DNA from 4 places in the Pseudoalteromonas sp. OF7H-1 genome. Region 4 is predicted to be linked to each of the others. Evidence: predicted binding sites of a transcription regulator. Region 4 holds the regulator's gene; each other region holds the start of a gene.
The links. The regulator sigma-54, encoded in region 4, starts transcription at its own class of promoters, with help from an activator protein. The targets are predictions, from matches to a motif close to GTTGGCACGNNNNTNGNNT.

Region 1: glnA (glutamate--ammonia ligase) is a predicted target of sigma-54. The motif match lies at 5,394-5,412, and genes of this name have one in related genera.
Region 2: MHN30_RS00450 (DUF3192 domain-containing protein) is a predicted target of sigma-54. The motif match lies at 5,671-5,689, and genes of this name have one in related genera.
Region 3: MHN30_RS02910 (FimV/HubP family polar landmark protein) is a predicted target of sigma-54. The motif match lies at 6,643-6,661, and genes of this name have one in related genera.

The regions. Positions count from the first base shown of each region.
Region 1 is NZ_JAKRFX010000015.1:51,916-59,832, reverse strand. Features, by position in the region: gene ntrC (nitrogen regulation protein NR(I)) at 132-1,529, opposite strand; gene glnL (nitrogen regulation protein NR(II)) at 1,526-2,608, opposite strand; gene MHN30_RS17430 (DUF4124 domain-containing protein) at 3,156-3,662, opposite strand; gene glnA (glutamate--ammonia ligase) at 3,929-5,335, opposite strand; gene MHN30_RS17420 (ABC transporter permease) at 5,715-7,917, opposite strand, start outside.
Region 2 is NZ_JAKRFX010000001.1:92,767-100,683, forward strand. Features, by position in the region: gene MHN30_RS00435 (response regulator) at 1-3,637, shown strand, start outside; gene MHN30_RS00440 (diguanylate cyclase) at 3,647-4,549, shown strand; gene MHN30_RS00445 (hypothetical protein) at 4,741-5,079, shown strand; gene MHN30_RS00450 (DUF3192 domain-containing protein) at 5,212-5,592, opposite strand; gene MHN30_RS00455 (D-2-hydroxyacid dehydrogenase) at 5,790-6,737, opposite strand; gene zntR (Zn(2+)-responsive transcriptional regulator) at 6,829-7,236, shown strand; gene MHN30_RS00465 (SO_0444 family Cu/Zn efflux transporter) at 7,229-7,917, shown strand, end outside.
Region 3 is NZ_JAKRFX010000002.1:176,026-183,942, reverse strand. Features, by position in the region: gene accD (acetyl-CoA carboxylase, carboxyltransferase subunit beta) at 1-15, opposite strand, end outside; gene truA (tRNA pseudouridine(38-40) synthase TruA) at 150-944, opposite strand; gene MHN30_RS02910 (FimV/HubP family polar landmark protein) at 1,087-6,582, opposite strand; gene MHN30_RS02905 (aspartate-semialdehyde dehydrogenase) at 6,872-7,888, opposite strand.
Region 4 is NZ_JAKRFX010000018.1:42,477-50,393, forward strand. Features, by position in the region: gene pmbA (metalloprotease PmbA) at 1-181, shown strand, start outside; gene mgtE (magnesium transporter) at 243-1,601, opposite strand; gene MHN30_RS19075 (HPr family phosphocarrier protein) at 2,124-2,393, opposite strand; gene rapZ (RNase adapter RapZ) at 2,394-3,260, opposite strand; gene ptsN (PTS IIA-like nitrogen regulatory protein PtsN) at 3,253-3,711, opposite strand; gene hpf (ribosome hibernation promoting factor) at 3,713-4,000, opposite strand; gene MHN30_RS19095 (RNA polymerase factor sigma-54) at 4,030-5,529, opposite strand; gene lptB (LPS export ABC transporter ATP-binding protein) at 5,576-6,301, opposite strand; gene lptA (lipopolysaccharide transport periplasmic protein LptA) at 6,301-6,843, opposite strand; gene lptC (LPS export ABC transporter periplasmic protein LptC) at 6,833-7,387, opposite strand; gene kdsC (3-deoxy-manno-octulosonate-8-phosphatase KdsC) at 7,384-7,917, opposite strand, start outside.

The sequences.
Region 1 (7,917 bases), on a different contig from region 4:
AGTTATGCCGAGTAACAAGATACGGCATAGTCCAAGCTACTGGTTGTTTGTGTGATTTTCAATCAGATATTATTCATTTTGGGAACTGGAGTAGTGGGGAAAAAGCTGAGTCATAATACTCAGCTTGTTGTCTAATCTTGAATATTTCTCTCTTTTAGCTTTCTGGTCAATGTATTGCGTCCCCAACCTATCTTTAACGCCGCATCTTGCTTATGACCATGACAGGCATTGAGTGCGGATTTGATTAGTCGTGTTTCTAATTGTGCCTGTACATCGGGCCAAATATGGTCTTTGCCTTTACGTAACTCTGAGTCTAACCAAGTTTGGAATGCGTCCAGCCAATTGCCATGCTCTAAGGCGTCAATCTGTTGTGGCTTTTCTAGCTCTTCGGGCAGATCCGCTGGGGTGACAAGTTCACCCGGGGCCATTACCGTTAACCAGCGGCAGGTGTTTTCCAATTGCCTAACGTTGCCTGGCCAATGATACGCCTGCATTTTTTGCAGAGCATGTTTGGAGATGATTTTTGGCTCGGCTTTTAGTTCCTTTGCGCTTTTTGCAAGAAAGTGATCGCACAGGGCGGCGATATCTTCAGGGCGTTCACGTAAGGCTGGTAGTTTTAACCTGACGACATTTAGACGGTGAAACAAGTCTTCACGGAATTTACCTTGCTTGACCAGTGTCTCTAAGTCTTGATGGGTAGCCGCGACGATACGGACATCGACTTTTACACTGTTGTGGCCACCAACCCGATAAAACTCACCATCGGCGAGTACGCGCAATAGCCGAGTTTGTACGTCCAGTGGCATATCGCCGATTTCATCTAAAAATAAGGTGCCACCGTCGGCTTGTTCAAAGCGACCACGGCGCATGCTGTCAGCACCGGTAAAAGCGCCTTTTTCATGGCCGAACAACTCAGACTCGACGAGATCTTTGGGGATGGCGGCCATATTGAGCGCGATAAAAGAAGCCTCTTTGCGCGGGCTGTGATTGTGCAGCGCGCCTGCCACAAGCTCTTTACCCGTGCCTGATTCGCCGTTAATCAATACACTCATGCTTGAAGCGGAAAGTTTACCGATGGCGCGGAACACTTCCTGCATCGCTGGGGCTTCACCAATAATGTCGGGGCTATTGGCTTTTTCACTGTGGCGTTTTTGCTTTTTAGTTTGCTGGCCTGCGCGAAATGCACGTTGCACAAGGGAAACGGCCTCATTTAAGTCGAAAGGTTTGGCGAGGTATTCAAACGCTCCCTTTTTAAATGCGTTGACCGCAGAGTCTAAGTCCGAGTGCGCGGTCATAATGATCACCGGCAGGTTTGGGTAGAGCCCTGCAATTTTATCTAACAAGGCCATGCCATCGATACCTGGCATACGTACATCTGAGATCAGCACCGCAGGTTGCTCATATTCAAGCGCGGTCAATACATCTTGACCGCTGGCGAAGCTCTCGGTTTCAAACTCAGCTCGCTTTAACGCCTTTTCTAAAACAAATCGGATTGAAGCGTCATCATCGACTAACCAAACTGATTTCATTGCACGTTTCCTGTTTCGGTGTTGTCAAAGGGAAGGTAGATACTGAACTCAGTGTGTCCTGGCCAACTATCGCATTCGATAAATCCTTGGTGTTGCTCGACCAAAGTTTGCGCGATAGAGAGCCCAAGTCCAGAGCCTCCTTCTTTATTCGTGATCATCGGAAAGAACAATGTCTCTTTTACCTCATCGGCGATCCCTGGACCGTTGTCGCTGATACGGATGAGTAATGCTTTTTTCAATAGTCGCTCACCATGATGCAGACGGTGTTTAATGCGCGTTGTTATGGTGATCGTACCGTCATGCTGTAGTGCTTGTTGAGCATTGCGCAGCATATTCAGCAGAACTTGCTGAATTTTGGCTTGATCTATCACGATAGCCGGAATACTGGGATCATAATCTTTTACCAAGGTGATATCGGCATCGCGCTCCAAGGTGGTTAACTTAATCACCGATTCTAACGCCTGATGGATATTACACGGCTCTTTTTGTGGTAACTGATTGGGTCCAAGCAATCTATCTACCAACTCGCGCAATCTATCTGCTTGCTCAATAATGAGTGTGGCACATTCTTCCCGTTCTTGTTGATCAGTTTCGTACTGCAATAATTGCGCCGCACCGCGGATCCCACCAAGTGGATTTTTTATTTCATGGGCAAGACCGCGAATGAGGTTTCGAGCTGCCTGAAATTGGTGCATTTGATTGGATGCTTGGTCATAACGCAGGGCATCATCAACACGGCGACATTCCACTAAAATATACGCCTTGTCTGCAAGGTAAACTCGTCTGGCATGCAGACTTAGTGTCGCAACACGATTATCTACAAATACCACGTCTACCCTGTGTTGCTGGCAGTCTACGCCATCTTGTAGCACGTATTTAGAGAGCCGTGGCAGGTCTATATGATGATGATTAAACACACTATCAATCGCCAGTCCGACAAGCCGTTTTGTGCTGAGTCCCAGTAGTTCACTACTGCTGTAATTGGCATAGTGAATCATTAAATTTTGATCGAGCACTAAAATCGCGGTTGAGAGAGATTGCCAAACTTTATCCAAGTCAATCGAGTTATGTTGATCCATATATGTTCACCGTGCACCAATGCGGTGCAATGAGAATAGCATAGCTTTGCATCCATTAAAGTAAATTATTACCTAAGCTCAGAAACTAGGGGTTTTCGAACTCGTATCCTAAACTTGTTATTAATAAAGCATGCCAACTTTAAGGTGCTGAGATTATTAATGCTTTGTGTCAAAAAATACATCTAGCTCGTTTTTGTGGGGGGAGCCTGTTTGTCATGTTCTGTATGAACGGGTGTGACTTTCAAAGCGCTAAGTATGTTACCGAACAGATTAACTGCTTTCCTCCTCAAACCGCTAATTTACATCGGGCTACGAATGGCGAGAAAACCACCCTTACAGGTGTGGTGCGGGTCGTCCAACCTAACTGGCGAGATAAATATTTATTGCGAACAAAGGCTGAGGTCTACTATCAAGTTCAAGTTGGTGAGCAAAGGTTGTGGATTGAACACAATGAAATGTCGAATTTGGCTTTCTCAATACCAGAGGAAATGAGCGTGGTGTGTTTGCAACTACTGGTTGCAAGCCAGTGTAGGTAAGCAATATCGCTTTAATTATTTACGGTATTGCGGTGCAAAAAGAACTTATGAACATCACTTTGGGCGACTAACATACCTTTTTGATTAAACACTTTCATAACCACAGAATGCTCGCCGCGATCAATGCCCCGCAAAGCAAACTGAGTATTACTTTGTTTTGGCCCTGTGGCTGTTCCATTGAGAAAGAGTTGCACGCTTAAACCTTGGGTAAATCTTGGCTCTATGGTGCCTGTTACGTATACGCTGCCGCTATTATCACGGATAGTTTGCTCATGCTCAGGAGAAGTGATTTTAGCTGTATATTGAATAGTTGGTGTCGTGTCCGTTTGCTCGAGAATTTTAGTATCAACACTTGGCATGGTTAAAGCGCTGGCGTTGAGTTTGACTTCTTTTGAACCTGGTTGCGGTACATCCGAATAGACCCAATGGCCGTTTTTGTCTTTCCAGCGATAGATTTTTGGGTTGGACTCTGCTGCAGCATCAATGCTTGTTAGGGCTAGCGTCATGCTAACCGACATTATAAGAAACCACTGACGCACCACAAATCTCCAGAGCAAACTACTGTTCATACTGTAGTATAGAGCAGTTGGAATTGCGAGTTACAAATGAATAATTCCCATAATGAAAACATAAAGGCGACTTTCTTTAAGCTTTTGAATTACATTAAAAAAGCCCGTAACAACGGGCTTGAGAACACATATGATTAAGAGTGCCAGAAACGCATAATGAGTTTTGGCTCTACAAGCTCAATACCGCGGTACTGAGCGTAGTAGTCTGTTAGCGATTAAACGCTGTAGTACATTTCGAACTCAACTGGGTGAGTTGTCATGTTTAATTTTTCAACTTCTTTCGACTTAAGCGTGATGTACGCATCGATTAGGTCGTCAGTGAATACGCCACCTTGAGTTAAGAACTCACGGTCAGCATCTAGAGAAGCAAGGGCTTCATCAAGTGATGCTGCAACAGTTGGGATTTCTGCTGCTTCTTCCGCTGGTAGGTCGTATAAATCTTTATCCATTGCATCACCAGGGTGGATCTTGTTGCGGATACCGTCAAGACCAGCCATCAGCTGAGCTGCGAAAGCTAGGTATGGGTTAGCCGCAGGATCTGGGAAGCGTACTTCGATACGACGACCTTTCTCTGATGGGATCACAGGGATACGGATTGATGCTGAGCGGTTACGTGCCGAGTATGCAAGCATAACTGGCGCTTCAAACCCTGGTACTAGACGCTTATAAGAGTTTGTTGCTGGGTTAGTGAATGCATTGATTGCTTTAGCATGCTTAATGATACCACCAATGTAGTAAAGCGCTTCTTCAGATAGGCCGCCGTACTTGTCGCCTGCGAAGATGTTCTTGCCGTCTTTAGCAAGTGATTGGTGGCAGTGCATGCCTGAACCGTTATCACCAACAATTGGTTTAGGCATAAAGGTTGCCGTCTTACCGTATAGGTGAGCCATGTTGTGGATAACGTACTTCATCTCTTGGATTTCGTCTGCTTTAGTCACCATAGTATTAAAGCGAGTCGCAATCTCATTTTGACCAGCAGTTGCTACTTCGTGGTGGTGCGCTTCAACAACGTGGCCCATTTCTTCAAGTACTAAACAAGTAGCTGCACGCCAATCATTAGACGAATCTACCGGTGCTACTGGGAAGTAACCACCTTTTACGCCAGGACGGTGGCCTGTGTTGCCGCCTTCGTAGTGTTTATCTGAGTTCCAAGCTGCTTCTTCAGCATCGATTTTGTACATTGAGCCAGACATATCAGTTTTAAATTTAACATCGTCAAACAAGAAAAACTCTGGCTCTGGACCGAATAATACGGTGTCTGCTATACCCGTTGAACGCATGAACTCTTCAGCGCGCTTAGCTACTGAACGTGGGTCACGCTCATAACCTTGGTGTGTGTTTGGTTCAACTACGTCACAACGAACGATAAGCGTTGTTTCTTCTGCGAATGGGTCTAGCTTAGCGCTTTCTGCGTCAGGCATAAGTACCATGTCAGATTCGTTGATGCCTTTCCAACCAGCGATAGATGAGCCGTCAAACATTTTGCCGTCTTCAAAGAAGTCTTCATCGGCTTGATGATGTGGGATCGATACGTGTTGTTCTTTACCTTTTGTATCTGTGAAACGTAAATCAACAAATTTTACGTCGTGCTCTTTAATAAAATCTAAAACCGATTGTGACATGTGTCCTCCGACTCGTTGGGTTATTTTTTGCTGCAATGTACTGCAATTGCACACAGATAAGCTTGATCTGTGCCATGTTTTTAAGTTTTTGATAAATATTGATTTTTAACTTTTGGGAAATTTAGGGATTAGCTTGGTGCACTAATTTGGTGCGTAAATGTTTCATTATGGTGCGCAATGTTGGTGCAAGCGATTCCCTGTGATAGTCACTTTATCTTCGAGTAAGTGTTTGGAGTATTGGTATAGATTATGAAACGCAACAAAGCAAAAATTAATTTAATTCGATAGCGGGGATCTGGGGTCGTGTTTTAATAAAAAAAGCAAGGCGCCTTGAGGGAGACGCCCTGCCTTCAGGGAGTTAATTTTATCGAAGCTTAGGCTAGTTACTTCTCAACGAGTATAATGCGGGCTTAGTAATAACCCCGCTGGCAGCTAATACAGTTGTTGCAGCGGTAATTCCGATGATAAGCGACAGTGGTAATACGAATCCAAGCAGGGAGACACTAAACATGACCTCCGAGTTTGCCAGCCAAGCCATAGCTGCAACGGTTGCAAATGTCGCACATCCAAGAGCCGTAAAGATCACTTTGGTATTTTCTCCTAGTAATCCAAGTACAATACTTTTTGGCGACGCACCAATTGCCATACGCACTCCGAGTTCATAGCGACGCATAGAAACGCCGTAATTAAGTACGCCATATATGCCAATTAGTGCGATCAGTAAGGTGATGGTTGCCAGAGATAGCGCAGCCCAACCTGCAACTTGGTGAATTGCGAGCGAGTTAGATAGCTGTTGAGACAAAGGTTGAATTTCAGCAACGCGCCAGCGTGTAGATATTTGCGCCATGGTTTGGTTTATGGATTGGGGAAGTATCTGCTGCCCTGTGTGCGTTTGAATAATAAACGCTGGTGTATAGGCTGACAGTCTGTCCACAGCCCACATACGAGCGGTATCAGGCTTATCTGGAATGGCTAAATTTTCACTAATACCGATGATTTCATACTGAATATGACGACGGCCATTGAGCCAATAAAAGCGTTTACCTATAGCGTCTCCTTGTGGCGCAAGTTGTTCTGCAAAGGCTTGATTAACAATAAGCACAGCTGATTGGCTATTGACTTCTTCAGTAGTGAAATTGCGGCCTTGTAGCAGACTAATCTCCATTAGCGGCAGATAAGATTCATCAACGATGTTACCAGACACTGAATACTGCGTCTGGAATCCTGAATCAGTTGCAAGAAACGTACTGAGCCCAAATTCAATCGGTGTGCCAGTAGTTAAGCTGACCGCTTTGAATTGTGGGTTTTGTTTGAGCGCAGCGGTAACATCTAGTAATTGTTGTCTGCGCTCAGCATAAAATGCATCTCTTTGTTCACGGGCTGGACGTTGCTCTACAAGTTGGTTGAGTTCAACCTCATAGCGCTCAGAGGTTGAGAAATTAGGTGATTGGTTGAGTAACCCCCATGCATTGATAAAAGTTTGCGAGCAAGCGAGTAATAATAGGCTGGCTAGAAATAGTTGGCTAAAAATTAAGGCTTTTCGGGTTTCTGTTTTGATTTGGATCCCGGTGCCTTTTCCGCTGCTTTGAAGTTGGCTATTGAGTTGCTTAAAGTTAATGCGTTTGCTCACGAGCCATGCACCGAGCGATGCCAATAACACGGCAAGAACTAAGCACAAGGCAACCGTGATGAAATTTGTGCTGAGGTTGAGTACGCCAGGTAGGCTATCTGCAGCCACCAGCCTAAGTAAGTAGTAGCATAACTCACTCACCGCGAAGAAAAGCATTGCGGCGCAGCTTGTGAGGATTAAGAGCTCGATAAATATGCCCCGCGATAAGTGGCCGCGTCCAGCGCCAAGTGCAGCCTTGATAGCCATATCACGTTGCTGATTTACTGCTCTGGCTAGAATAAGGTTAGCAATGTTGGCACAAGCAATGAGTAGCAGGCATAGTGCGCCTAACAGTAGCCAAATAGTTTTGCTGGCACTATCACCGTGGATTTTTTCTCGCAGCGGTAACAGCTCCAACGTAATGGTCATATCATCAAAAAAAGAAGAGCTGGCTGTTTGGGTTTTAAAACGGCTATTGTAATGCGTGGATAACTGGTGGTTGATAGTGGGAATGTCTACCGCCCCCGCTTTTTTAATCAACACGTGTCGATTAGGACCTGTGATCCCCCAGTGCTGAGCATCGCGGCGTTGAAATGAATAATAATCCCAAGGTAACCATACGTCAGTCAGACGGCCTGGAGTAAGCATTTCAGGTTCGCGATTTTGCTCTGATAGCACACCAATGATTTTAAAATTCACTTGGTCTATTTGAATAGATTGTCCGACGATATCGGCTGCTTGACCATAATATTTTTGCCAAGCTTGATAGGACAATACCGCGACTGGCTGCATTGAATTAAGGCCTTCGTCTGCGCTCGGTCCACGACCTAAGTGAAAAGTAAATCCTAGCATCGGCATAAATTCAGGGGTGGTGTAAGTGGTATTGACTTGCGGCGTTTCAACTTTACTTCTAATCACCTCTTCGGAATAGCCAAAGAGGGCGGTTTGTGACTCCGGCGTTTTTTCATTTTCA
Region 2 (7,917 bases), on a different contig from region 4:
GGTAATAATACCCATCCTACTTGTCCTCGTCTTAGCTTACCATCTCTATCAAATTAAACTCGAACGCCAGTACAAAGTGCGTTTTGGCCAGTATGAATATGTTTCTCAGCAGCTGAAACAAGAGTTTTATGCTGCACATGTCGTTCTTGATAGCATCGCCGTTAACCTAGCGCAGCCCATTTCTTTTCAAAAGCCACCAGAGTGGTTAGAAGATATAGAGCAACACCCTGAACATTATTATCATGCGTTACCAAACAATGGTGGAGAGATTGTTGGTCGTGGGCAAGTCAGTGAAGCGCTTTTTGCCACTAAACGATGGCAAACCGTACTGTCGCTTAATACCGCTTTTGATGCCGCGCTCGCGTTGCAGGGTGGATTGTATGCGGTCGCATACATAGAAGATGACGGCTTTGCGTATGTTAAGCGTCGAGAAGCCTCAAGCAGCCATTTTATCACGCGGCTAGTTCAAGGTAAGTTCGAACCCGACTTTAGCTTGGGCAATATAGTCGTTGGCCCACCCGTGAAGTTTTTCGATAGACAAATGTTTGCGCTCGGTAAGAAACTATCAACGGTGGATAACGCTCATGTATTGATGATCTATGATAGCGATATTATTGATAGGTGGTTGTTAAACATCGGCTCCTTAGACGGTACGATGGAATTTAAAAACCAAAGTGATGAGATTATCGCGGGGGAACGCTATGATCACGACCACGATGGGCTTGTAAACTCATCAGCACCTTGGCAGTACGGACTGCACTTTATTGCAAAACCCGCCAAAGAGCCTATTAGTTTAAACTATCATGAAAGCTATGAGCAGTTTGCCGCTCCGCTACAGCGGGAGATCTTGCTCGAACTTGCACTATTACTGTTTTTTATTCTTTTTACCTTTGTGACTATTGTATGGTTAAGCGGACAAATATTTGTCCGACCTCTAAAGCATTTTGTGAATTATCTATCTTTGCAAGAGCATACACCACAAGCCACTTTAAACTATCCTATTCCCTCAGAATGGCAACCTTGGTTTATACAAATCAAACAGGTGGTGGAGCAAAAATCGCGCTTAATGCATGCCCTTAAGCAACATAATCAAGAACTAGACGACGAAATTAAGCGTAAACAACAGGCATTAAAGCAAAGCTTTGAGGCAAAAGAGCGTCAAGCTGCTTTGCTAAATGCAGTGCTTGACTCTGTGCCCGATATTATCTATTTCAAAAATATAGACGGTTCATTCATAGGCTGTAATCGCGCGTTTGAAGAGTTTATGGGGGTTGATAAGTCGGATTTAGTTGCGAAAACACAACCTGAAGTGACATCTGGATTAACCATTTTACTTGAGCAAGAAGCGGCGATGGAGCGCTCGCAAGAACAAGTGGCAACTAATTTTGTCCTTGGGGCAAATACCTACTTTTTGACTATTACGCCATTGAAATCGGAAACAGGAAAGCTCATCGGTTGTTTGGGGGTTGCGAGAGATATTACTGCCGCACAAGAGGCATATAATGCCCTAAGAGACTCTGAAGAAAACTTTAGGGCAGCGACTGAGTTTGCACCTAATGGCGTTATTTTGGCTGCGATCAGCGGTAAAATTTTGGAGATGAACAAGGCTGCCAAACGTTACTTATCACTTGATAAGAATACCGGAGAAAAGCAGCTGGAACGCTTGTTTGATGAACAAAACTGGCAAGAGCTGAAGCCTGTCTTGGCTGGGCTATTAAAAGAGCAAAAGAAAGTCGTTGAGCACATGATTTCACAGTCGGGTAAGCACCGCTGGTTACAATTGAGTATTTCTTTAGTTTGGGATAAAAATAAGCGCCCTAAGTATTACGTGATCCATATTCAAAATATCACTGGTCTGCTGTTAGCGAAGCAAGATGCTGAGCGCGCAACGCTTGCCAAAAGCCGCTTTATCGCGAATATCAGCCATGAAATTAGAACGCCAATTAATGCCATATTAGGTCTGGCGGATATGATCAAAAGTGAGGCGCTGACTCGAGTTCAGAGTAAAAAATTGCAGCAGCTTTCTGGGGCTGCAAACGAGCTGCTTACCATGCTCAACAGTATTTTAGAGTTTGCCAAAGTAGAAAGTCATCAAGGCACAATTCAATACGAGACATTTCAAACCTGCCATGTATTTACCACTATAGAATCACTGATTAAGCCTTTATGTATACAAAAAGGCTTGGAGTTTGAGTTACAGGTCGACCCTCAAGTTTGGCCTTACCTTTACAGTGATGAAGATAAAGTAAAGCAAATCTTAGTAAACCTACTTGGTAACGCCGTAAAGTATACCAACCATGGTAAGGTGGGTCTGAAAGTAACGTTAACTAATGATAGAGCTGCAAAACAAACCATAAAGTTTGCTGTTTGGGACACTGGCGTTGGGATCAAATCGCAAGAAATTGAACACCTTTTTGATGCATTTACCCAAGGTGATGAAAGCTTCACACGTCGTCACGAAGGCATTGGTTTGGGGCTTGCGATTGTGAAGCAAGAAGTTGCACTCTTAGGTGGCGATATTGCGGTTAACTCAACCCCGAACGAAGGAAGCTGCTTTTTCTTCGAATTGGTGCTAGATAAAGGCGCTTGTCCAGTTGTGGATAGTCACAAAGAAGTCTACTGTCTCATCACCGAAGCACATAGCTTACCAAGCTATTTTTCAGGTCTTGCGGAACCTTTATCTGTTGAGCGATTGCACGGGATGCATGCTCAGCTCGACAAGTCTATTGTTGTTATTCCACCAGAAGCAGCGCTTGACCCCGCTTATGCGCTACCTGGAAATACCGCATTACTACTGCATTGTGAAGGGGAGTTTCCTGAGCAAAGTAACCATATTGCGCTTAATCAAAGTGTGTTTTACCAATCAGCTTATACTTGGCTTGCTGAATTTGCCCATATGACGCAAACCGTCGACAACGTGTGTATGCAGGTTGCCGGTGCACTTTGCTTGGTGGTCGACGATAACAACTTAAATTTAGATATTACTGAAAATATGTTGAAGCAGAATGGTATTTCTACCGTAGGGCTCCAAAGCGCCGAACATATTGAGGAAGTTTGCCGCTCACTGCAACCCGATATCATCCTGATGGATATCCATATGCCAAATATTGATGGCTATCAAGCGACCAAGCAGATCAGAGCCGTGTGGTCTGAAACTGAGCTTCCCGTTATCGCCTTGACCGCCAATGCAAGCAAAGAAGAGCGGGCGAAAGCCACAGCCGTTGGCATGAATGATTATTTGGTAAAACCAATTAATAGCACACAGGCGTGCAAGGCATTGGCAAGTAATATTTTCCAGTCGGATAAAACAGAAGAAGCCTTTTTTGATTATGAGTTTGCTTTATCACAAATGATGCAAAATGAAACGTTTTTGCAAACAATGTTAGATAAATTTGCTAAACTTTGCCATGATTACCTAGAACAGGTTGCTGAAATAGAGCAAGGTTCAGCATTATTCGAGTTAGCACACGGAATTAAGGGCGCTGCTGCAGGTCTGGGCTTTAAGCGACTAGCGAAAGTTGCAAAAGACCTTGAAACGCAAAGCAAAACGATCACAACAATAACAAATCGCACTGACTTGGATGTGTTAACAAATGCACTTTCACAGGTGGTGTGCTTTATCGAGCTAAAAAGGTAGCGTCATAAGATGCAGCAAGCTGAGCACATTTTTATTATTGATGATGACCCAATAAATAAGATGGTCCTAAGCAATACATTAGGTGACGGCCATCGGTTATCCCATAGCACTGACACTAAATTATGTATTGATGAACTAAAAGCAAGTAAACCAGACCTTATTATTTTAGATGTGTTAATGGCTGACGGCGCTGGATTTTCTGTTTTAGAGTGCCTAAAAAAGGATGCGAGCACTTACGGTATTCCCGTTGTCGTGATCTCTGGTAGTGTGAGCTTTAAAGATGAAGCGCGAGGTTTGGAGTTAGGGGCTGTGGATTATATTACTAAACCCTTTAACCCTTTGATTGTAAAAGCCAGAATCAAAAACCATTTAGCAATAAAAAAGAAAAATGACCTGCTAGAAAAGCTAGCCTCTATCGATGGTTTAACGGAGTTGCCCAATCGTAGATATCTAGATGAAGCGATGAAATCAGCATTAGAAAGCGCAAAAGCTGATGGCAGTGCGTTTACCGTTATGCTGGTTGAGGTGGACTATTTTAAAACGTTTAATGAGCATTATGGCTACATGCACGGTGATGATTGTTTATTTAAGGTCGCCAAAGCGCTAGAAGAAGGCGCTACCCGACGTTCTTTATTTATTGGCCGTTTTGATGGTACTCGTTTTGCGTTGGTACTAACTCAGCATAATATCGACGTAATTAATGAGATAGCAGAAGCGCTGCACGACTCGGTTAATGCGTTAAAAATCCCCCATATTGCTTCACCGATATGTGCGCATGTGAGCGTTAGCATTGGTGCAGTTCATATTGAAAATCACTGTAGTAGTGAGCTTAGTGAGCTGATAAAAATGGCCGATAGCGCCCTTGCCGTTGCCCAAAAGCAGCAAAGCACGGTATTTATTAAAGCGCTATAAATATCTAAAGCCATATACAGGAGCGAAAGCATATTCGCATTCAGACCATAAGTGCACTGCATAAAGCTTGGCTATGCTCATGCTTTATAGATCTTTAACCGAGTATGTTGTGCCTTTTGGTGTGGTGTTAGGTTTATTCTATGGATATACGGCGTAAAATAATTTGGGTGGACTGTATCGCGGCTATATCCGTGGGATTAATCGTATTGCTTTTCCACTCAATGATTGGTGCGATCTATCATATACCTGAACAAACCATTATCTTTATCGCATTATCAAATCTGTTGTATGGCGCGTACTCTTTTAGCCTTGCCATTCAAAAAGCGAAGAACATAAAACATTTGCAGCTTTTAGTGTTCGGCAATCTTTTTTGGGCGCTAGTCTGCGCTGGAGTGGTTGTTCAGTATTTTAACGTTGCAAGTCTAATTGGTATTGCTTTTATTGTTTGTGAAGCTATGTTTGTCATCATGCTTGCCTATTTCGAATGGAAGTATAGGTATGAGCTGGTATCAGAGGACAGTTCAGCTTAATAGGCTGGGTTATTAAAGTTTGGCTCTGTTTTGTTTTTAACTTATTAAGATGACAAGAAAATAAGGAGTTGGCCACACACAACTGTGCGTCAGTTTACTCTGATTATTCACCATCCTTGGTGCGATAAAGTCTTACTGAATTTGCTTTAATGCGTTGTCGCCAAAGCCAACCAGTTGGTTATTTTTGAATACCAATGGCGTGCACTCATCTTTTGTTACTTTGCCGTCTGAGTGTTTACTGTTGGTTGCATAGTACAGCACTTGATAGTTATCGCCGTCTTTTGACACCAACTCGCTAAAATCAGGGGTTGCAAACATGTCTTTTACTGATGAGTAAGACGCGCCCATTTCAAGGTTGGCAATCTTGTCACGATTTTTACGCTGTTTATGTTCCCAGTTAGACGAGTTGTATTCAGAAGCCCAACTGTGCTCTACTTCACCGTCGGATACAGCAACGATACAGCCTGATAATAGAGTAGAGCTAAGCGCAGCCACTAACATTAATTTTTTCATTGTTGTTTTCCTTTTTAATTTTGTTGCTGAGCAAATAATGCAAACAGCCATTTGTTTTTGCTTGAATTATCACAAGAGTTGCAAACTCTTTGCCAACTAATAAAGTTTATAAATATCAGTTTGTTGCTGGTTTTTAATCAGTTTATAGTTGATGGTTTTCACTAACATTTAGTGATATCACTCACTAAAACAATAATCTAGACCACTCGGTTTCTCGTTGTCCCAGCCACAAAACTTTCAATATTAATGGCAATTTCGCCGACTAAACGTTCGATGGCCTCTTTACTTGCCCATGCCGTATGCGGTGTTAAAAGCAAGTTTTCCCCTTGGTATTGAACGAGAGGATTGCTTGCTTGCGCCGGCTCTTGAGTGAGGACATCCACAGCAGCACCAGCTATTTGTTTGTTAGTTAGTGCATCGACCAGCGCATGCTCATTGACTATTCCGCCTCTTGCGGTGTTGATAATATAGGCATGATTTGGAAGTAGGGCGAACTCAGCACTTGAAATCAGGTTTTCTGTTTCAGCGGTAAGCGGGCAGTGAATCGATACAATATCCGCAATCTGCAGTGCTTCTTCAAAAGCCATTCGTCCTGATCTAACCTCAGTTACGCCCCTACGTTCGGCAACAATTACCTGAGCTCCAAATGCTTGTGCGACTTTTGCAACGGCTTCTCCTAACGTTCCATGGCCTACGATCACAAAGTTTTTGCCTGCAATTTCGTTGATGCTGTAATCCAAACGACAAAACATGTCACTTTGTTGCCAAAGCCCTGCATGGCAGTCTTGCTGATAACGATGAATATTTGTCATTAAGTTACCAAGCATAGTAAAGGTGTGCTGCACTACAGAAGGGGTGGAGTAACCAGCCACATTGGCTATCGCAATTTGATGGGCTTTTGCAGCTGCTAAGTCGATGTTGTTGACGCCTGTGGCCGCAACACAAATCAATTGTAATTGTGGTAACGCCGCGATTGCTTGTTCAGTTAACTGTACTTTATTGGTGATGATGACTGCTGCATCTTTACAGCGTGTGATGATGTCCTCACTGGGTGTGGTGTCGTAAGACGTTAATGTGCCTAGTTTGGCAATGGGAGAAAGATCGGTTCCTGCAAGGGTTTTAGCGTCTAATACCACGATTTGCATTATTTTTATCCTTTTCTTGACTTTGGAGTTAACTCTAAGGTTTATACTTGTGATGTCGACTAGGATAATCTTCAGGACTTGGGAGTGTAAAGTGGTAAAGATTGGTGAGCTGGCAAAGCGGCTTAACGTATCAACTGACACGTTAAGGTATTATGAAGCAAACGATCTCCTACACCCTTGCACAAGGAGCGAGGGCGGGTATCGGTTGTTTGATGAGCAAAGTGAAAAACAAATGCGCTTTATTCTTCGCGCGAAGGAAGTGGGGTTCAGCCTCAAAGAAGTGCAAGACTTGCTGAAGATAAAGTTTGAAAAGCATCAGCACAGTTGTGAAGAAGTGAAAACGCTGACTATCACTAAACGGGATTTAGTGAGAGCGCGGATCGCTGAGTTACAAAAATTTGAACAATCGTTATCGACGCTAGCAGAGCAATGCTGCGGCGGTAAGGAAGCGGCAGTGAGCTGCTCGATTTTAACGGCCTTGGAGGCTATCGATGAATGAACTGATAGTAAATTTTTGGCAGCTATTTTTAGTATCTGCACCGTGGTTACTGCTTGGTCTAATATTGGCCGGGCTACTTAATGTATTTATTCCAAAAGATTTGTTGCAAAAGCATTTAGGGAAAGAAGGTTTTTGGACGACGATAAAGGCAGCGCTGATTGGGGCGCCTATGCCGCTTTGCTCTTGCGGCGTTATTCCTGCTGCGGTGGGACTGAGAAGAGCAGGGGGCTCGAAAAGTGCGACAACCGCATTTTTAGTCTCAACGCCTGAAACTGGAGTGGATTCTATCTCGGTTTCTTATGTGCTACTTGGTCCTTTTATGGCGGTGATTAGGCCAATTGCGGCTGTGGTTAGCGCAATTGCGGCTGGGTTGCTCGTTGGTAGTGAGAAAGATGATAAGCCTGTGGCGCTAAAGCACCTAAATACCTCAGAAGAACCAAGCGCGACTAGCGGTTGTTGTGACGCTAATCATCACTCAGAGCCAAAGCCTGCTGAAAAGCATCACAGCCATGATAGCTGTTGCGCCAGTACTAAAGTGGAAACCGTAAAAGTAAGCTCAAGCTGCTGTGCGCCTGCAGGCCCGCAATTAGCAATGGCAGGGGCGAATATGTCTTGTTGTGATACTACGGAGCCTACCGTAACCAGTTGTTGCGATTCTGCATCAGCCACGACAAATTGTTG
Region 3 (7,917 bases), on a different contig from region 4:
TTCTAACCAACTCATTTGCAACTCTCTATCGTGCTTTATTCTGTTCCGTCAGCAAAGACAGACATCTTTTCCCAATTAAATCATGATTTAGCTATAGGTGATATAAAAAACTGGTCTTAAGAGTATAAGGTACTACATAAATATGACCGTTACACTAATTCCTCAGGCAAGAATAAAGGCCCAAGCGGCATCTTTTCTATTTGCCATTGTTCAGGGTAGTCCACATCAACTAAATACAATCCGTTAGGTTTTGCCGTAGCACTTGCTAAGGTGCGGTCTTTGGCAACAAGCAGTTCCGCCATCCACTCAGGCTCTTGCTTGCCAACACCAATATCAAGTAAACAACCTGTAATATTGCGCACCATATGATGCAAAAACGCGTTTGCTTTAATATCGATGACAATATATTTGCCAATGCGTTTCACCTCTAAGTGATGGATATTACGAAAGGGTGTATTAGACTGACAATGCACCGCCCTGAAAGAAGTGAAATCTTGCTCCCCTATCATCACAGGGCATGCAGCTTTCATTCTTTCAACATCAAGCTCGTGGTGAAAATGCGTTACGCCACTGCGTAAAATGCCCGGTCTGTAGGTGTGATTATAAATAACGTAGCGGTATCGACGAGCTGTCGCAGAAAAACGAGCATGAAACTCAGGGTCGACTTCTTTAGCAAATCGTACCGCAATGTCGTCGGGAAGCTGAGAGTTCATTCCTAATGTAAAAGCGCTCATATCGCGAGCAGAATCCGTGTCAAAATGCACGAGTTGACCCGTTGCATGAACCCCCGCATCAGTGCGCCCTGCACAAGTTATCTCAACGGGATGATTACAGATATTCGATAGCGCTTTTTCTATTTCTTCTTGGACACTGCTGACATGATTTTGCCTCTGCCAACCACTATAATTTGCACCATTATATTCAATGCCTAACGCTACTCGCATACTTTTTCTATCGCAACCCATAACAAAAACGTCATTTTATGCGATTGGCGATGTGAATTAAAGCGCTTAAGCTAAGAAGTAGATGATGATACCGGCCAAACAAGGCAATTACTTTGTTCGGCCGGTATCGTTGATGTGAGTATTAAGACTCTGTAAGACTTGATTTAAGCGACTTAGCCTCAGCTTGCACCGAATCTGGGCCGTTCTCAATAACATCGTTGAGCGTTGATATAGCCGAGTCATAATCTTGAATTTCAATGTAAGCTTTTGCTAGATCTAATTTAGCGGCGAATCCTTCATCCTCTAAATCAACATCCGTGGTATTTTCACCCGCTAATAGCTCTTCAAAATCGCCAAGCCCAACGTCCATATTTGCGCCAACGTAAGGTTCAACATCGCTATCAAGATCGTCGCTTTGTTCAAGTAGGTCTTCAATTTCTAAGTAGTCTTCTGAACCTTCGGTGTCCGTAGGTAGCGCTTGGGCTTCCCCTGCGACCAATTCGTCTTGTAGCAAGCTATCGAAATCGACTTCAAAATCTTCTGCATTTCCGGCGTCAAAGTCACTGGGATCGTCCAGTTCGCTAAGTAGAGCATCGAAGTCTGCTTGGGTAAAGTCAGCCATAAATTCTTTTTCAATCTCGGCTTCATTGACCTCTGGTAATTCAGATTCAGTTTGTGGCTCAGAAAGTAGAGTTTCCAAGTCATCTTCATCGTTTAATTCTGGCAGAGCCTCTTCAATTTCAAGCTCAGGCTCGTCTTCAAGCAAAGTCTCTTCATCGAAATCAGCGTTTAGCTCTGGCAGCTCGTCTTCGATTTCCAGTTCAGGTTCAGACTCAAGCGTATCACTTTCTGCTGCTTCGACTGGTGCTTCAGGCTCATCAGCAAGCAAAGCCTCTTCATCAAAATCTGCATTTAATTCTGGCAGCTCGTCTTCGATTTCAAGCTCAGGTTCAGACTCAAGCGTATTACTTTCAGCTTCGTCGAGCGGCGCTTCAGGTTCGTCTTCAAGCAAAGTCTCTTCATCAAAATCTGCTGTTAACTCTGGCAGCTCGTCTTCGATTTCAAGCTCAGGTTCAGACTCAAGCGCATCACTTTCAGCTTCGTCGAGCGGTGCTTCAGGTTCGTCTTCAAGCAAAGTTTCTTCATCGAAATCTGCAGTTAATTCTGGCAGCTCGTCTTCGATTTCAAGCTCAGGTTCAGACTCAAGCGTGTCGCTTTCTGCGGCTTCGACTGGCGCTTCAGGTTCACCTTCAAGCAAAGTCTCTTCATCGAAATCTGCGTTTAATTCTGGCAGCTCGTCTTCGATCTCCAGTTCAGGTTCAGACTCAAGCATATCGCTTTCTGCTGCTTCGACTGGTGCTTCAGGCTCATCAGCAAGCAAAGTCTCTTCATCGAAATCTGCGTTTAACTCTGGCAGCTCGTCTTCGATTTCAAGCTCAGGTTCAGACTCAAGCGTGTCGCTTTCTGCGGCTTCGACTGGCGCTTCAGGTTCATCTTCAAGCAAAGTCTCTTCATCGAAATCTGCGTTTAGCTCTGGCAGCTCGTCTTCGATTTCCAGTTCAGGTTCAGACTCAAGCGTATCACCTTCCGCTGCTTCGATTGATACTTCAGGCTCGTCTTCAAGCAAAGTCTCTTCATCGAAATCTGCGTTTAACTCTGGCAGCTCGTCTTCGATTTCAAGCTCAGGTTCAGACTCAAGCGCATCACTTTCAGCTTCGTCGAGCGGTGCTTCAGGTTCGTCTTCAAGCAAAGTTTCTTCATCGAAATCTGCAGTTAACTCTGGCAGCTCATCTTCGATTTCCAGTTCAGGTTCAGACTCAAGCGCATCACTTTCAGCTTCGTCGAGTGGTGCTTCTGGTTCGTCTTCAAGCAAAGTCTCTTCGTCGAAATCTGCACTAAATTCAGGCAAATCATCTTCATCAAAGCCAGAGATTTCATCGTCGAGAGGATCGTCATCAAGCCCGTCCTCTATATCAAATTGAGCGTCATTGGATAATGCTTCTGATAATGCCTTTTCGGTTTCGCTTTGCGAGTCAGTAGTTTCAAGTTCTTCGCCGAGCTCCAGCTCAGGGTAACTCTCTAGCTCTGCGCTTGGTTGCAGATCTTCTTCGTCAAGAAACTCTTCTTCTGCCAGTAAATCCACTTCGTCATTAAGTGGATCATCTCCCAGCTCAATTTCAACTTCTTCATCCGAGAAGTCGTCTTCAAGTTCAGCATCCAACTCAAACTGTTCTTCGGCTTGAAGCTCCTGTAATAGCTCATCAACACTTTTTAAATCAGGATCTTCAAATTCGCTGTCTTCGTCAGCTTGAACATTTTCATCACTAAAATCTGCTTCATTGGCTAGATCGGACTGTAATGTATCTTCCACCGGTTCTTCAGATGATTCCGGAATAGCATCCTCTTCATCCAACATACCCGACAAGTGTCCTGACTCCGTTTGCTCAGACTCAGCTAAAGGCTGTTTAGACTCCAGTTCAGACTTGTCAGATTCTTCTTCCAGCTCTGGCAAAACATCTTCTGATGTTTCGTCAACTAATGTATCTAGTTCGTTATTTACCAGTTCATCAGATTCTTCTTCCAGCTCTGGCAAAACATCTTCTGGTGTTTCGTCTAGTAATGCATCGAGATCGTCATCGGCCAGTTCATCAGATTCTTCTTCCAGCTCTGGCAAAACATCTTCTGATGTTTCGTCAACTAATGTATCGAGTTCCTTATTTGCCAGTTCATCAGATTCTTCTTCCAGCTCCGGAAAATCATCTTCTGGTGTTTCATCAACTAATGCATCGAGATCGTCATCGGCCAGTTCATCAGATTCTTCTTCCAGCTCTGGCAAAACATCTTCTGATGTTTCGTCAACTAATGTATCGAGACCGTCATCGGTCAGTTCATCAGATTCTTCTTCCAGCTCTGGCAAAACATCTTCTGGTGTTTCGTCAACTAATGTATCGAGTTCGTTATTTGCCAGTTCATCAGATTCTTCTTCCAGCTCTGGCAAAACATCTTCTGGTGTTTCGTCAACTAATGTATCGAGTTCGTCATTTGCCAGTTCATCAGATTCTTCTTCCAGCTCTGGCAAAATATCTTCTGGCGTTTCGTCAACTAATGCATCGAGTTCGTCCTCGGCCAGTTCATCAGATTCTTCTTCCAGCTCTGGCAAAACATCTTCTGGTGTTTCGTCAACTAATACATCGAGTTCGTCCTCGGCCAGTTCATCAGATTCTTCTTCCAGCTCTGGCAAAACATCTTCTGGTGTTTCGTCAACTAATGCATCGAGATCGTCATTGGTCAGTTCATCAGATTCTTCTTCCAGCTCAGGTACTGTATCTTCCTGTGCTTCATCTAATAAAGCATCGATATCATCACCAGCTAGATCGTCGGACTCTTCTTCTAATTCCGGCAACGTATCTTCTTGCGCTTCATCTAATAGAGCATCGATATCATCACCAGCTAAATCATCGGACTCTTCTTCTAATTCCGGCAACGTATCTTCTTGCGCTTCATCCAATAAAGCATCGATATCGTCACCAGCTAGATCACTAGGCTCTTCTTCTAATTCCGGCAACGTATCTTCTTGCGATTCATCCAATAAAGCATCAGTAACGTCACCAGCAAGATCACTAGGCTCTTCTTCTAATTCCGGCAATGTATCTTCTTGCGCTTCATCCAATAAAGCATCGATATCATCACCAGCGAGCTCATCAGACTCTTCTTCTAATTCCGGCAACGTATCTTCCTGCGCTTCATCCAATAAAGCATCGATATCGTCACCAGCGAGCTCATCAGACTCTTCTTCTAATTCCGGCAACGTATCTTCCTGCGCTTCATCCAATAAAGCATCAATATCGTCACCAGCTAGATCGTCGGACTCTTCTTCTAATTCCGGCAACGTATCTTCCTGTGCTTCATCCAATAAAGCATCGATGTCGTCACCAGCGAGAGCATCTGACTCTTCTTCTAATTCCGGCAACGTATCTTCCTGCGCTTCATCCAATAAAGCATCGATATCATCACCGTCGAGCGTATCTGACTCTTCGTCAATTTCAGCTAACGCATCGTCTTGCACTTCATTTAACAGGGCATCAATATCATCACCCGCAAGCTCAGTGCTTGGTTCCTCAAAATCAGGCAATGCATCATCGTCAGCATCTTGAGAGGCATCAAGTAGCGCATCGATATCATCAGCATCGACTAAGCTCTCACTATCAAAATTACCGCTAAATTCGGGCTCTTCATCTAGCGCACCATCAAGAATTGAATCGATATCATCATCGTTTGCACCAGCATCCGCTTGCTCATCTGCGAGTTCCTCGCTCAGAGCGGCAAGGGCATCATCGCTAACATCAATTTCTTCATCTTGAGACTCATTGAACAAATCATCAAGATCGCTGTCACTTAAAATATCTTGGCCATCATCAAGATCAAGCGAAACTTCATCACCAGCCTCGTCAAAGCTCTGTTGCATAAAGTCTTCGTCATGATCATCATCAAACGAAATATCTTCGTTTAGTAAGCTATCCAATTCATCTTGGTCTAACGTATCACTTCCTTCATCGAAGTCGTCATCAAGTGAGTCAAAGGTAATCTCATCGTCTTCAGGTAAGATATCGTCATCTAACTGTACGCTTGCGCCCAGTGCGTCTTCATCGTCGCCCATTCCGATATCAAGTGGGTCTGGCTCAGGGTCAAATGCAGTCGCAGCGGTTGCAGCTCCCGCCGCCGCAGTGCCTGCAGCCACCGATGGTGTTTGCGGAAGAAAATCGTCGTCATCTGTCGACGTTTGAGATTGGTTTCTTCGGCGTAGGTACATTACTAATCCAGCAATTGCCAGTAGCGCTGGTAATGTGGCAAGTAATGCAATGCCAGCTGGTGAGCTAAAGAATGTGCTTAACTCGCTACTTTCTTGCGCTTTTGCCTGAGCTGCCTGCTGGTCAATCATTTCATTTTGTAAGTCAATAACAGCCTTAAGCTGTTGCTGGATTTCGCTGTCTTTACCAAGTTGGGTACGAACCGTTTGAAGTTCAGTAGAAATAGCGCCGAGCTGCTGTTTTAATTTATTGTTTTCGGATAGGATTTCTTCAACATTACGCACCGAGGATTTGAACTCTTTTTGTAAGTCCATCAGGCGCATGTCCTGTTCCATCTTTAAAGAACGCAGTTGATTAGTTAGGTCTTCTTTAGCTTCTTCTACATCGACTTTACGAGCTTGTGTAACCTTTTTTTCAGCTTCGTTTATTGCATTTGGATTCAATAATCCCTTACGCTTCATTTCCCAAAGTTTGTCATCTTGATCTGACTTCTGCTTTGCCAACTCAGGGTTTACACTGCGAATTTCATTGATGGTAGGAATACGTAAATACGCCCCATCCTGCATATGGTTGAGGTTTTTATCTAGAAATGAATTAGGATTTTTATCGTAAAGCGCCTTCATCACCTGATAAATGGTGACCGAGTCATCTGGTCGCACTTTTTGTGCTATACGCCACAATGTATCCGTGGGTCTGATAGGCCCTATTGACCGACCTTGAGCCCCATAATCAACCCCTTTAGGGCCTTTTAGCACTACCCCCTCTTGGGTATATACTGGTGTGGCAATCAGTGCGAATACAAAGATACTAAATAAGGCTAAACCGCGCATGCCGATCCTTTACTCAAATGTTTAACACCCGTTAAACGACATTTTATTATTATGGCTTTGAAGCAAGCTCTATTCCAAATGCAAACTATAAACCAGATATGTTGGAATATCCATTGCAACGTATTGAAAGTTAACATGGTTATAATGCTTTTTACTGATTCTGGAATAGTTGATATAGGTGAAGAATAGTCAAGTATTTGACCTAACGGCAAACTTCTTGGCAGAAGTTTGCCGTTATAACGCAGAATAGTAAGCAAAATTTTGCTTACTTTGCGATATCAAAGGGTGCTTATAGATAGCTTTCTATAAGGGCTTCTGCAATTTGAATGCTATTTGTTGCTGCACCTTTTCTGGTGTTGTCTGATACCACCCATAAGTTTAAGCCCAATGGATGTGAAATATCTTGCCTTACACGGCCTACATAAACGGTATCGTTACCACTTGCATCACTTACCGGTGTTGGGTAATCGTTTTCGTCTTCAATTAGCTCAACACCCGGCGCATCAGCAAGTAACTGCTTAACATGTTCAAGATCATAAGGCATGCGCGTTTCAAGATGAATGGCTTCAGCATGACCGAAAAACACGGGAACTCGAACCGCAGTCGGGTTAACCAAAACACTCGAATCGCCCAAGATTTTTTGCGTTTCCCACACCATCTTCATTTCTTCTTTGGTGTAACCATTTTCTTGGAACGCATCAATTTGAGGAATGACGTTAAAAGCGATTTGTTTGCTAAACACTTCGTTTTCCATCGGTCTTGCATTCATTAAGTTTGCAGTTTGCTTAGCCAACTCGTCTACCGCTTCTTTACCTGCGCCAGATACCGCTTGGTATGTTGAAACATTAATTCTGTCAATGCCATAGGCATCATAAATTGGTTTAAGCGCCACTAGCATTTGGATTGTAGAGCAGTTTGGGTTAGCAATGATGTTACGATTTCTAAAATCTGCAAGGCTGTCTTTATTCACCTCAGGAACGACTAATGGAATATCAAAGTCGTATCTAAAATGTGAGGTGTTATCTATCACAATGCAGCCAGCTTCAGCGGCGATTGGTGCATATTTCTCCGACACGGAACCACCCGCTGAAAACAAACCGATATGGGCATTAGAAAAATCAAACTCTTCAACATCCAGAACTTCGATTTTTTCACCCATAAAATCAATCTCTTCACCCGCGCTTCGGCTACTCGCGAGTGGGTACAATGTGTCTACAGGAAATTTTCGTTCCGCTAGTAATTCGATAATTTGCTTGCCAACAAGACCTGTTGCGCCAAGTACCGCAACATTATATTTTTGCGACATTATTTTTCCTCATTCTGTAATATACCAAC
Region 4 (7,917 bases):
AGCAGCTGGCTTTTGGGTTGAAAATGGTGAGCTTCAATATCCTGTAAGTGAAATTACTATCGCTGGTAATTTAAAAGATATGTTTATGGGGATTGAAGGCGTTGGCGGTGATATTGAATGCCGAGGCGCAGTACAAACCGGCTCTATACTACTCAATAATATGCAAATAGCGGGCGAATAACTCCCTTCATCAGCTCAAGAAATGCTGGTTTTGACCAGCATTTCCCGCCATTTCGACACTGTTACACTAATAACCAAGTTGCGGTGCCAAGGAATGCAAAGATCCCGACAATATCGGTAACCGTTGTTAGTACCACACTACCAGCTAGTGCTGGGTCGATATTCATTCTCTTTAGCATAATTGGAATACTGGCACCCGCGATACCTGCTGCGACTAAGTTCATAAACATTGCGAAGGCAATAACTGCACCGAGTGTAAAATCCCATTGCCATACAGCAATAACCCCAGCGATCAATACTGACCACAGCACGCCGTTTAAGGCGCCGATCGCCAGCTCTTTACCCATTAAAAACTTTTGGTTAGTCTGGTTAATATGACCAAGGGCAATACCACGAATCACTAGGGTTAGCGTTTGGCTACCGGCAACGCCACCCATACTTGGTACTATGCCATTTAACACTGCGAGAATAGGTAAAATATCCAGAGTACCTTCGAAGAAGCTTGCAACAAACGCAGCCATCAATGCGGTTAACAGGTTAATCCCAAGCCAAATAGAGCGGCGCTGGCTACTTTTTAGAACTGGCGCAAAGGTGTCTTCTTCATCTTCAAGACCTGCCATACTTAACAAGCTGTGCTCAGCATCTTCACGGATGACGTCAACAACGTCATCAATGGTGACACGACCAAGCAAATGAGCGTTATCGTCAACTACAGGAGCCGAGATCCAGTTATGACGCTCAAAAAGCTGCGCCACTTCAGACTCATCCATGGAGATAGGGATCGTTTCCTTATCTTCATCCATCAAGTCTCGAACCATACTGTCAGGAGACTTAGTTAATAAGGTATTGACAGGCAGCGTGCCTAAAAAGCAGTTATCTTTATCAACTACATACAACTCGTCCGTACCGTCTGGCAATTCGCCTTTAAGACGTAGATATCTAAATACAACTTCTAAGGTAACATCGGGTCGAATAGTGACCGTGTCGGTGCTCATTAGCGCACCGGCCGAGTGCTCTTTGTAGGACAATGCTTGTGTCGCACGTTCTCTATCTTGGCTATCCATCGCACCGATAACGTCTTGGTAGACGGTATCAGGCAGGCTTCTTAGGACATCACCAAGGTCATCGTCGTCCATGTCTTCTGTAGCGGCAGCAATTAGCTCCGGCTCCATCTGGGCGATGATCCCAAGTCTTACGTCCTCTGACAGTTCCTCTAAGACATCCCCTTGGATATCTGGGTCAACGAGCTGCCACAGCATAGAGCGAACTTTATGAGGAGATGATTCTAAAAGCAGTGCTGTGTCACAAGGAGCTGTTTCTGCGAGCATACGCCTAACTTGAACAAACTGACCACTGTTTAAGGCTTTAGTTACCTTTTGGAGTTGTTCCAGTGTGTAGTCTTGTTCAAATACTTCAGGCATAGGCATCCTTTTTGATAATAATGTTGGCTAACGTGATTTAGTTAACCTAATTCATTTACTTTATCGCAGAAACCAATTTCTTAATTTGAATTTTATTCGTGTTGTTTCTGCTGGTGGGTTGCTACCGTTAATACACGTCAAAGGTGTACGCAACGATAAAGTTGGATTTTCTCGGCAACTCGCTTTACTGCACGAAAGAAACCTAAATTGGTATTACAGTGTAACTCAGTTTATTGAGAACTACCAAGGTTTACGCTTAATTATGAGAGACTTATTATACCAATTCGCTTAATTAAGTGATCTATTTTGAAGCGAGAAAATCTTGTCGATAACACGGCGAAAATTTTGCTATTTAGTTGTTCAAAATGGGAGATTTTTAACACAGTTAGCGTCAGATTTGCTCCTTCAAACTGAGTAAGTATTAAGACTAATTGGTATTAGACCTGTCTGGTTACGGAGGGGGAGATTAGCAGGGAATAAATGAATCAGACCTTAGTGCTATTTTGGTGCTAGTAGCCCAAGTTACTCGGATTCATTAAATTTATTTTCTATTAGTCCGCCAATGGCGTCTAGTGCATACTGAGCATCAGGACCTTCACAAACCACTCGGACTTCTTTCCCTTGGCTGCTTTCAAGTAACAACAGCGCTAGTACGCTGTCAGCAGCTGCACTTTTGTCTCCTTGATATAAGGTCACTTCGGCATCAAATTGGGTCGCTAATTGTGCAAGAACTGTTGCCGCTCGGGCGTGCAGGCCGAGTTTATTCTGGATTAAAAACGTATCTTCTAACATTTAACCCTCTTGCTCACGGTGGCGGATTTTGACGTTTGGATGGGTTTTAGCAAAACGCTCGCCAATGGTTTGCGCTAAGTATACCGAGCGATGTTGCCCACCTGTACATCCTATTGCAATCGTTAGATAACTGCGATTGTTACGCTCTAAGTGTGGTAACCAAGTTTGTACAAAGGTTTGGATCTGCCAAGTAAACTTTTGCACTATGCTGTGACTCGACAAATAGTCTTTGACTGGCTGATCTAAGCCAGTTAGCGGCTTAAGCTCAGGCTCCCAATGTGGATTGGGCAAAAAGCGCGCATCAAAAACGTAATCCGCTTGTTTTGGGATGCCGTGTTTAAAGCCGAAAGATTCAAAGGTAATAATGAGTTGTTTGTCTTTTTTACCTAAGATTTTTTCACGGATATCTTCTGCAAGTTGATGAACGCTCAGGCCTGTAGTATCAATGAGAAAATCGGCGCGAGTGATCAATACGTCTAACAATTCCCGTTCTTTCTTTATTGCAACATCTAGTGGAAGATTATGCAGTGAAAGAGGGTGCAAACGGCGTGTTTCTGAGAAGCGTTTTATCAGGGTTTGATCGTCACTGTCTAAATAAAACAGGGTAGGTTTGGCAAAGCCTGGTAAGTATTCAAGAATGTCGTTAAACTCGTCCTGTTCTTTAGGTAAGTTTCTGACATCAATACTGACTGCTATTTTATTATAATTGTCCGAAACGCTGCGGACTAAAGACGGCAGCAAATTGACCGGAATGTTATCTACACAATAGTAGCCTAAGTCTTCCAATACTCGAAGCGCTACAGATTTACCAGAGCCTGAGCGGCCACTGATAATGATAAGCTCGAGTCCTTTTTCTTCATCACTCATCAAGTTCACCTTGGATCACTGCATATAACTCATCGTCACTTTTTGCTTGCCTAAGCATTTTGCAGAAAGACTTGTCTTTGAGTGTATCAGCAATCGCCGCTAAGGTCTTCAGGTGCTGTTGATTATCACCTTCGGGTACGATGAACGCGACAAAAATATCGACAGGCTGCTTATCTATGGCTTCAAACTGGATCCCTTGCTCGCTGACAAGCACCATTGCAAGGATTTTATCCAAACCTTCAAGTCGACCATGGGGAATGGCAATGCCTTTACCGATCCCTGTGCTGCCTAATTTCTCTCGCGCCATTAAAGCGTCCAAGATAGCATGCTGACTGGTATTTGGAATTTGGCTATGAGCCAGTTCGCTGATGTATTCTAAAATACGTTTTTTGCTATTAAAAAGGACCGCAGCTTTACTGCAGTCCTTGTTCACTAATTCACTTAATTTCATCTTAGTGTCGAGTGAGCTTCTCTTTGTGTTTAATAACTTGACGATCTAGCTTGTCGATAAGGCCATCAATTGCGGCATACATATCTTGATGCTCTGTTGATGCAAATAGCTCGCCGCCGTTTACGTGTAATGTTGCTTCTGCTTTTTGTACTAGTTTCTCGACATCAAGGATCACATGCACGTTATTGATATGATCAAAGTGCCTTTCTAGCTTCGCAAACTTGTTGGTGACATAGTCTCTTAATGAGTCAGTAATTTCTACATGGCGACCAGTTAGATTTAGTTGCATAAGCATTTTTCCTTCTTGGGTTTTACGTCTTATATCAAGCTTTTACGCTGATTTGACGGTGGAATGGCTAGGGATTCACGATATTTTGCAATCGTACGTCTCGCTACCTTAATTCCTTGCTCAGCTAAGATATCTGCAATTTTGCTGTCACTCAATGGCTTCGCGGTATTTTCTGCAGCTATCAGCTTTTTGATAAGTGCTCTAATTGCTGTAGAGGAGCACTCACCTCCATTTTCTGTACTTACATGGCTAGAGAAGAAATACTTCAGCTCAAATATTCCCCGAGGTGTATGCATGTATTTTTGTGTTGTCACACGGGAAATTGTGGACTCATGCATCTCAACCATTTCAGCAACATCATTTAGCACCATAGGGCGCATTGCTTCGGGGCCATGTTCAAAGAATGCCTGTTGTTGTTGCACAATGCAATTGGTAACTTTTAATAATGTATCATTTCGGCTTTCTAAGCTTTTAATAAACCACTTTGCTTCTTGTAAATGTGAGCGAATAAACTGACTATCCGTACTGGATTTCGCCGTTCTAGACATCGCAGCGTAATGGTCGTTTACTCTTATTTTAGGCATAGCATCAGGATTTAGCTCTACGACCCAGCGACCTTTTACTTTTTTCACTGATACGTCAGGGATCACATATTCAGGCTCTTCATGAATAATGCTTGCCGCTGGTTTTGGGTTAAGGCTATGAATTAACGTCATGACCTCTTTGAGATCGGCTTCTTTAAGGCGCGTTTTCTTAGCCAAAGTTCGATAGTCACGGCTGGCAAGCAAGTCGATATGCTCTGTCAGGATCATTTTCGTTTCGGCAATCCATGGTGTATCTGGGGCGAATTGATTTAGCTGAATACACAAGCATTCCTGTAAACTGCGCGCTGCGATACCGACAGGATCGAAAAGCTGAATACGTTTGAGCACGGCTTCGACTTCATCCAGCTCGATAGGCTCTTCGCTACTTTCATCATTAATGCTTTCTAAAATGTCTTCGCAAGACAGTGTTAAAATGCCTGACAGGTCGACCGCTTCAATAATCGCAATCGCAATCGCTCTATCTGTTGGACTAAATGGTGTCAGCTCAAGTTGCCACATGAGATAGTCGTGGAGAGATTCAGAGGTTTCCCCTTGATAAACATTATCGTCATCGGGAAGTGGGCCTGAGCTTGCAGCGGGTGCTGCGCTCATATACTCATCCCAAGTGACATCCATGGCAAGGTCATCACTGACAGTGTCTTTGCTCATGGCGGTATCTGAGTCTATTTCATAGTCACTAACCTGCGCTTCATCGCTTGAATCTTGATTGTCGTCAGCACTGCTCTTTTCTTGGCTGTGTTGGTCAGCGTTTTCGCCGTCAGTATTATCACCTTCTTCCACTTCCAACAATGGATTGCTGTCTAATGCTTCTTGTATTTCTTGTTGCAGATCCAATGTACTAAGCTGCAGCAAGCGAATGGCTTGTTGCAGTTGTGGAGTCATTGTAAGTTGCTGCCCCATGCGCAGCTGTAATGATTGCCTCATGTATCTCTAACAATCCTTTTTAACAGTTATTAATACTACGTCTTAACTATAGCTTGAATTGTTCGCCTAGGTAGACATCTCTTACGGTTTGATCTGCCAAAACATGTTCTGGCGTGCCTGCAGCGATTAACTCACCATGTGAAACGATGTAGGCTTTTTCACATACGTCCAGCGTTTCTCTAACGTTATGATCGGTGATTAGCACACCGATACCGCGGTTTTTTAGGTGCTCTATGATTGTCTTTATATCTAACACCGAAATAGGATCAACACCAGCAAAAGGTTCATCTAACAGGATAAACTTAGGATTAGCGGCTAAAGCGCGAGCAATCTCTACGCGTCTTCTTTCGCCTCCCGACAATGCCATGCCCTGTGAGTCGCGAATGTGTTGAATATTAAATTCGTCAAGTAACTCGTTTAGTTCAGCTTCTCTCTCAACTTTAGATAAGTCTTTTCGAGTTTCTAAAATCGCCATCAAATTTTGATAGACCGTGAGTTTTCTAAAGATTGAAGACTCTTGCGGTAGATAGCCAATACCAAGTCGCGCGCGGCTGTGCATCGGTAGCAAAGTGATATCTTCATCATCAATCTGAATAAAACCTTTGTCGCTTGGTACTAACCCTACAATCATGTAGAACGTAGTGGTTTTACCTGCACCATTTGGTCCTAATAAGCCTACAATGCTGCCAGCCTTAACACTTAAGCCAACATTTTTGACGACTTCACGACCTTTATAACTCTTTGCTAGACCAGTTGCTTTGAGCTCGCTCATTAATTGTTACCTTCTTCCTGCGCTTTTTTATCTTTTGCGTCTTTTTTGTCATCAACAGGAACAAGGATGGTTCTTACCCGAGAATCTTCTTGGTCTGAGCGCTCAGCACTGATCAATTGCTTTTCAATGTCATAGGTGATGACTTGCGCATTGATTTTTTGCCCAGTTTGATTGATTTCCGCATCGCCAGAAATGACTAAGGTGCCTTTCGCAACGTCGTAACGAATTTCGTTTGCTTTGGCTTCTAGCAAATTACCATCAGGTTGACGTTCGCTGAAAATAGCTGGGCTGCCAGTTGCAACAAGCAGTTGCTTGTTAGTACCAAGCTCCGCGCGGCGGTGGACTTCTAGGCGATCGGCATTTATTTTTCTGTTGCCATGAATAATAACAACATTCTGTTCAAAAATACCGATGTTGCTTTGCAGTTGAGCTTGCTGACGGCCAGCATCAATAATGACTTCATTTTGTTCTGCAGCATTTGCTAAAGTAGAACTTGCAAGCAAGCCGATGAAAACTAGTTTGTTAATGATTTTACTGGTCATAATAAATTGTCTTTGTGTGGTTGATGAGTTCGATCACTTGCTTTTGTAGATCCGCATGCAGCCCTTTACCCGTGATCCTAAGACTAGGACCGGTGATAACGACAGGGTGTTCCGATTTCATCAATTTTTGCTTAATTTCAACTCTTACATTATCGGCATTGATATCGGTGATCATGGCGTTAGGCGTTAAATTTTTTGCCAGCACATTGCCTTCCAGTATCAAGGTATTGTTTTCGTACAGTGTTGCTTCTAATGCACTTATTTGCCAATTCTGCTCACCGTTATATAAGGTGAAAATAGGCTTTTCAAAGTGACTAAAGCCAAGATCTTGATACAACTCCATCTTATCAGCAGTTACTTGATAGTTTAATAAGCCATTTTCACTATAGGTCGTTTGCTGAAGCGTGGTTGCAACATAATCGGGCTTAGCTAACGGTTCATCTTCTTTTGCTGAGTCCGCCTCTGATGGATTAAACATGGGCGACCACATCCATACCATTAAAGAAGCGAAAACAATGAGTAAGATGACACGTAATACGGTCATGTACTTGATCCTTTGGAAGTCAATAAGTGATTTTGGCTGAGCATTAGAAGATCAGTCAGTTCTCTCACTGCACCAAAACCACCAGGCATCAAGGTCGTGTAATGGGCGATATGTTTAACAAGAGGATGTGCATCATTGACGGCAACGGCAAAACCGACTCGTTCCATTACGGGTAGGTCTGGACCATCATCACCAATATACGCAATTTCGTCATCACTAAGGTTGAGCTTAGTCTTCAATTCATCATATGCCACTAACTTGTTTTCTTGGCCTTGGTAAATATAAGTTACATTTAAACTAGTCATGCGTTGCTGAACTATTTGTGAATGCCTACCAGTGATAATGGCGACTTCGATACCACTATCAATTAAGGCCTTAATACCAAACCCATCTTTGGTATTAAATGCTTTCAGTTCTTCACCATTATTACCAAGGTATATACGGCCGTCTGAGAATACGCCATCAATATCGCAAATCAATAATTTGATTTGTTTTGCTTTTTCCCAAGCTTTAGGTGAAATCGTCTGATA